DNA from 2 places in the Wukongibacter baidiensis genome. Region 2 is predicted to be linked to the other one. Evidence: a T-box and tRNA genes for the amino acid it is inferred to sense, from the RefSeq annotation. Region 2 holds a T-box; the other holds one or more tRNA genes.
What was found. A T-box is a leader RNA that pairs with one kind of tRNA and senses whether it is charged. The one in region 2 lies ahead of lysS (lysine--tRNA ligase), so its partner is inferred to be a tRNA-Lys.

Region 1: it encodes a tRNA-Lys, which carries the amino acid that the T-box ahead of lysS (lysine--tRNA ligase) is inferred to sense. The anticodon was not compared.

What each region holds. Positions count from the first base shown of each region.
Region 1 is NZ_CP138202.1:3,474,278-3,477,703, forward strand. Features, by position in the region: gene R9X47_RS15620 (DnaD domain-containing protein) at 1-617, shown strand, start outside; gene R9X47_RS15625 (ATP-binding protein) at 645-1,634, shown strand; tRNA gene R9X47_RS15630 (tRNA-Lys) at 1,930-2,005, shown strand; tRNA gene R9X47_RS15635 (tRNA-Glu) at 2,019-2,093, shown strand; tRNA gene R9X47_RS15640 (tRNA-Thr) at 2,129-2,204, shown strand; gene R9X47_RS15645 (accessory gene regulator B family protein) at 2,356-2,931, opposite strand; gene R9X47_RS15650 (hypothetical protein) at 2,928-3,426, opposite strand, start outside.
Region 2 is NZ_CP138202.1:1,972,154-1,975,579, reverse strand. Features, by position in the region: gene R9X47_RS08935 (TetR/AcrR family transcriptional regulator) at 1-382, shown strand, start outside; gene R9X47_RS08930 (SCP2 sterol-binding domain-containing protein) at 445-1,695, shown strand; T-box leader at 1,760-2,015, shown strand; gene lysS (lysine--tRNA ligase) at 2,132-3,426, shown strand, end outside.

The DNA of each region.
Region 1 (3,426 bases), 1.5 Mb from region 2:
TCGATCAACTTATGAGAAGACAGCTAACGGTGAATGAACGAACTATGATTCTCGAATGGATCTATAATTTCAATATGGACTCTGATATTATTATTAAGGCCTTTGAGTACAGTATTGAAAAGAGAAAAGTAAAAAGTATAAGGTATATCGGAGGCATTATAAGAAGCTGGTATGATAACGGCCTAATTAGCATCGATAAGCTAGAGGAGCACTTAGAAAACTCCGGAAGAAAATATATGTATTACGACAAGATCTTCAAGTCCTTAGGCTTTAGCTTTAGACAACCCTCTAAGGCGGAAAAGGAAGTTATGGATATTTGGATCGATGAATGGGAGTTTTCATTAGAAATGATTCTAAAGGCCTGTGAGAACTCTAAAAAGACTTCTAATCCGAGTATAAACTATATTAACAGTATTTTATTAGCTTGGAGAAACGATGGACTTAAAACTCCAGAAGAAGCAGATATCAGAAATGAAGAGCGAAAAGCCTCAAATAACAAAGTGAAAAAATCGACTGGGAAGCCATCCAGTAAGAATAATAAATTTAATAATTTTGAGCAAAGAGCTGTAAAGTACTCAAATGATGAACTTGAGAAAATTCTTGGAATCAAGAAATAAATAAGTTGGAAATGAGTAGGTGTTTCTATGAATAATAAATTTATAAGGCAGATATTGCTGGAATATGAAAAAAGAAGAGATAATGCTGAAAAGGAACTTGAATACAGGCAGGCTGAAGTCTACAAAATAGTTCCTCGTTTAAAAGACATTGACGATGAAATTGCTAGGGTTGGAATAAAACTATCCCGTGCAATACTTCAAAATCCTAATAACTATGAGATAGAAGTTGCAAGAATACGTGAACATACTGAAAGATTGAAGCAAGAAAAGGCTATACTTTTAACCGAAAACAATATCCCACTAAGCTTTTTAGAAATTAATTACACCTGTAGCATATGTGCGGATACTGGGTTTGTTGGTAATGGCATGAAATGTAGTTGTTTTAAACAAAAGTTAATAGACAAGGCCTATGATATGTCAAACATATCCCATTCTCTAGAACATGAAAATTTTCAAACCTTCAACATCGAAGTCTTTTCAAATGATAAGTTTGAAAATGAAGACTTAACACCTAGAGAAAATATGGTTAATATATCAAGTGTTGCAGAAAGTTTTGTTATCAACTTCGATAAAAACAATGCAGAAAATTTACTTTTCTATGGTACTACGGGTCTAGGAAAGACATTCCTATGCAATTGTATCGCTAAGGCCCTTCTAGATAAGGGAAAAATCGTTGTTTATCAAACTGCATTTAAAATTCTAGAAATTTTAGAAGAGTACAAGTTCAATAGAGATAAATCTCCTGAAATAAGGGAGAGCTATAATTTATTATTTGATTGTGACCTTTTAGTTATGGATGACCTAGGAACAGAGCTTACAAATACTTTTACTAATGTAGAATTATTTAATATTATCAATACCAGGTTAATTGCTAATAAGAAGACAATAGTTTCTACTAATAATTCACCCTTAGAAATTGCTGAAAAATATAGTGATAGAATATATTCGAGGATCTTTGGTGAGTTTACTATCTTAAAGTTTTATGGACCGGATTTAAGATGGGAAATGAAAAAATAATGTGTTGAGAGTTCCAAGTAAATCTTGATTTATACATATCAAAATATCCGATGTTTCTTGGGATTTTTGATGTTTATAAATTATAGTTTTGACTGGAGTCTCTATAAGCAAAAGCTCTCAAACGCTTAAGATTTTGAGATCTTTTGTTTAGTTCTTCTTAACTATATCAAATGTCCTAGGACCACAGACAATGGCCGTTTTCATCTGGCAAATTATTCATACAAAAAAATTTGTAGTTTTTTGTTGACAAGCTAAATGATCTGTTGTAATATATATAACTGTGAGCAATACCAATGACCCATTAGCTCAGTCGGTAGAGCACCTGACTTTTAATCAGGGTGTCCCGCGTTCGAGTCGCGGATGGGTCACCAAGTTTAATATCTTGGCCCCTTGGTCAAGCGGTTAAGACACCGCCCTTTCACGGCGGTAACAGGGGTTCGAGTCCCCTAGGGGTCACCAATACGACCTTAATAGGCAAAGCCTATAAGGTTTTTGCTGGTGTAGCTCAATTGGCAGAGCAGCTGACTTGTAATCAGCAGGTTGCGGGTTCGAGTCCCATCACCAGCTCCAATATATAAAAGAGGGATGTATGATAAGGTGCATATGTCTCTTTTTTCATTTTTTGAAATATTAAAGGGTGTATCTCATAAAATGTTTGTTATGAGGCACACCCTTTAGTGACTTAAAAAAAAACGTGACAAAACCCCTGATTTGTCACGTTTTATCTACCAAATAATAAATTACCAAATCCAAATACTACTGCCAAGGTCATCATATCACTAATTTCTTGAAATCCTAATAAGTAGACAATTATATTAATTACAAATATTATTTTGATAACCTTCAATCCTCTGATCTTAAAGTTATTTTTTTCTTCATCGGATAATCTTTTGTTATGATTATCTACAGTTCCAATCTTCACACCCATAATATATCCTACTATATAAATGAGTAGGAGTAAGAAGATATTGAAATTAACATAGTATCTCACAAATAAAGCAACCATTGGTATGATTATACTTAATATAAGACAAGCAAGATTGCTCTTTGTATGATAACCGCCAAAATATCTTCTTATAAAGATAAATGTAACTGTATAAATGACTACCGATGAAAAGGCTGCTAATTCTGGTTTTAACATATTCAAAAATATCGAGATTGCTGCTAAACTAAGGATTAATATTAAGTAGTTCAGTAAAATCTCAACGGAATATATTAATACCAGTTCCTTCTCTTTATCAGATTCACTTATTGAAGCCATATATTTCCCTAGCCTAATGGCCGTATTATGTATCATTTACCAATTACCTTCTTCTCTTCTATCAGCTCTTTTTCTACCACATCGACAAACTTGCTTAAAAACTCTATGTTTTTAGGTCTTGTAGCAAAACCTAATTTGCCAAAAGAATTTTTATCAAGGTTTTGTATGATATTGTTTAGAGACTTTCTTACCGATGATTTTTCTTTATCGTTTTGATTTGTGATAGTTTCATATACCCTACTTTTAGCCTCATCATCATACAAAAGTACCTTTATCATCCTTTGGAAAAAGGATTTTTGCCTTAGGTTACATTTAGCATTTAATATCTCTTCTGTTTTATCATTTACCTTATTATCTCTTAAGAAGTAAATATCTCTTTTTACAGCATTTAAAACCCTATTCAGATCTTCAAATCTCATGGGTTTGCTAACCTTATAATCATAGTACTTCATATGCTCGATAACTTCACTATTATGCAAGAAAGTTATCAATATAACTAAAGGTCTATATTCATCAAAGAGATGTCCAACT
Region 2 (3,426 bases):
TATGGAAATGAACTATTATGTGATCTTAAGAGAGACGGATTTGGCTCCAGAAGAAAGGGTTGTTAAAGTATTTGAACGTAAAATAAAGGATATTGCTGATAAAAAGTTAGAGTACGGATGTTTTATTGGCAAATTATCTCTAGAGCTTAGTAGAACAGAAGAATCTATAGTTCCTGTAATGGATACTTTACACGAAAGGATGAGAGAGAAAGTACATCACTGTTTATTAGAAAATACCAATAGAGACCTTGATAAAACTGAGTATATATCGAACATTATAATGTATACTTGGCAGGGGGCTTTAATGAGGTATATTACTTCAGATGATATGAAACATTTTGATAATTTTATGGAGCATTTAAAAGACTTACTATCAACGTAGTCTTTAATTTTTAAAATAAAATATGACGATCGGTCATCATGATTCAAAAGGGGAGATATGGAATGAATATGAATCAACTAACAAATAAGGAAATAAAGGAAATTGCTAAGGCTTGTGGAGCAGCAGATGCAGGAATTATTAGTATTGCAGAGTTACCGGAGGATCAACAAGATAATGTAAAAAAAATATTTCCAACTGCTGAATCAATAATATCAATAGCTGTAAACTATAATCAAAACGCTATAAGAAGTCAATTTCAACCGGTAGGAAATATGGAATTTAGAAGTGCTTATAAAAGCCGTGATAACATTTGTAGAGATATAGAAAGAAAACTGATGGAGAAAGATATTGGAACCGTTGCAATAACTGAGACCTTTCCGATAGATCTAACAATGAATACTCCATGGTTAATATCCCATAAAGATATTGCTGTGAAGGCGGGAATTGGAGCTAAAGGATTGAATAGGATTGTACTTCACAAAAAGTATGGAGCAAGTATTGTTCTGGGATCTATACTAATAGATATGAAACTAGATGAATACGATAGGGAATCTACATATGATCCTTGTATTAATTGCAATCTATGTAAGGCAGTTTGTCCAACTGGAGCTATAGAGAAAGATGATTTCGATTTTTTCGGCTGCTATAATCACAATTATCGTGATAGAGGAAATAGTTTTAAGGATATTTTGAATAGACTAGAAAAAGGAAATGGTGGTCTCGAGAAAATCACCGATGATGAGAAAAATACCCTGTGGGCGAGTATACAAGAAGGTTATGGATTTAGATGTAATCGTTGCGTAGCAGTATGTCCAGCTGCTGAAAGAGAGGTAGATCCTTTTAAAGCCGATAGAAAAGCCTTTTACAACACATATGTAAAACCCTTTATAGATAAAGAAGAAACCATATTTGTGCAAAAAGGTAGTAAAAGTGAAGCGTTTGTAGATAAAAATCCTGCTAAAACAAAAAAATATGTCGGAAAACTCATGTCAATAGATACTATCAATTTTTTTAAACGTGGGCTCACTATGGTTTTCAATAAAGAAAAAGCTAAAGATATAAAAAGAACCTATCAGTTCATTTTTACAGGAAGTGAAAATGAAGCCTTTACAGTGAAGGTTGAGGAAGGAAAATTATCTGTATATGATGGAATTGCACAGGATAGAGATGTTTTAGTAAAGGCTGATAGTGAATTGTGGCTGAAGTTTCTAGAAAATGAAAAGATTCTATTAAAGGGAATTCTGACTAGAAAAATAAGGATTAAAGGGAATCCAAAGTACTTAAAAGAATTTGGCACTTTATTTAAAGTATAGAATAAAAAAATAATTGACAACATAAAATAATTTTAATACAATTAGATCTAATAAATTATTATAATTAAAAGCGATGATGAGAAGAGTAGTTAAGAAGGATAATTCTACAGAGAACTCCGGTAGCTGAGAAGGAGGAATGATTGTCTTAATGAAAAAAGCCTCTGAGCTTCGTATTGAACTAAGATACTTAGGGATGGTACGACGGGTTCTCCCGTTATAGAGATAGGGTATAAGCGTTTTGCCGTACTTGAAGAGGTTGATATGGTGACATATCAATAAACTGAGGTGGTACCACGGAGTTAATAACTCTCGTCCTCAAGATGAATAATCTTGGGGGTGGGAGTTTTTTATTGTTTTTAAAGCCAAATCAGAAGCGAATATTAAGTGGAAACAGAGTGAAATAAAGTAGTAAAAAGAAATTTTAAGGAGTGATAATATGCATTGGGCATATAAAATAGCTGAGGAACTTATTAATAAGTATCCAGACAAGGAGAACTTTGTATGTGCATCGGGAATTAGTCCATCTGGATCTATTCATATAGGCAATTTTAGAGAAGTAATAACGACGTATTTTGTAGTTAAGGCATTAAGAAAACTAGGAAAGAGAGCGAGGTTTATTTTTTCATGGGATGACTACGATAGATTTAGGAAGGTACCTAAAAATATAGATCAGTCCTTTGAACAATATATAGGGAAGCCCTACTCAGAGATTCCAGACCCCTACGGATGTCATGGATCCTATGCAGAGCATTTTGAAAAAGAGTTCGAAAAATCCTTAGATGTATTTGGCATCGAAGCGGAGTTTATTTATCAGAGTAAAGAGTATAGAAGCGGCAGATACAATAGACATATACTCCATGCTCTAAAGAAAAGGAAAGAAATATATGATATATTAATGGAATTCAAAACCCAGGAGTCCTCTGAGGAAGATAGAAATGCCTTTTATCCTATTACCTTATACTGTGATGACTGTGGCAAAGATAATATAAATACCATAAGCTTTGAAGAAGAAAAAGAAAGCATTCAATATACTTGTAAGTGTGGAAATGATAGCATTGTGAATGTAATGGATGCAAAGAATATTAAATTAAACTGGAAAATTGACTGGCCCATGAGGTGGATGGTTGAGGATGTGATTTTTGAACCCGGTGGCAGGGACCATTCATCGGCAACGGGAAGCTATAACGTTTCGAAGGAAATAGCAAGAAGAATATTTAATTATAGTGAACCCGATTATGTGGCCTATGAGTTTATAGGGATTAAGGGCAGTAACACAAAGATGTCGAGTTCATTGGGAAATATTATAACTCCAGATGAGTTACTTAAAATATATCTACCTGAAATTATACTTTTCATTTTTTCAAAGTATAAGCCAGGATCAGCCTTCAATATTGGATTAGATGAAGATGTAATTAGGAACTACTCTGAATATGAACGATTTAAGACTAAGTATCTAAAGGGAGCTCTAGGTGATGAAGACTTGTCATATTCGATGGAGTTATCGGAAATTGATGATGAAATTAGTACGGTACCTAAATTTAATCAGGTAGCAGGAGTTTTGCCACTGATAAACTTTGATACTCAGATATTAAAGGATATATTGAATAAGATTGGTGAAGAATATGAGCTAAGTAATATCAAAAAAATAAGTGATAGAGTAGAATACTGGACTAAAAATTGGTATACTGAAAAGATGATTAGTCTAAACACCAGTAAGGATACAGAGTATTA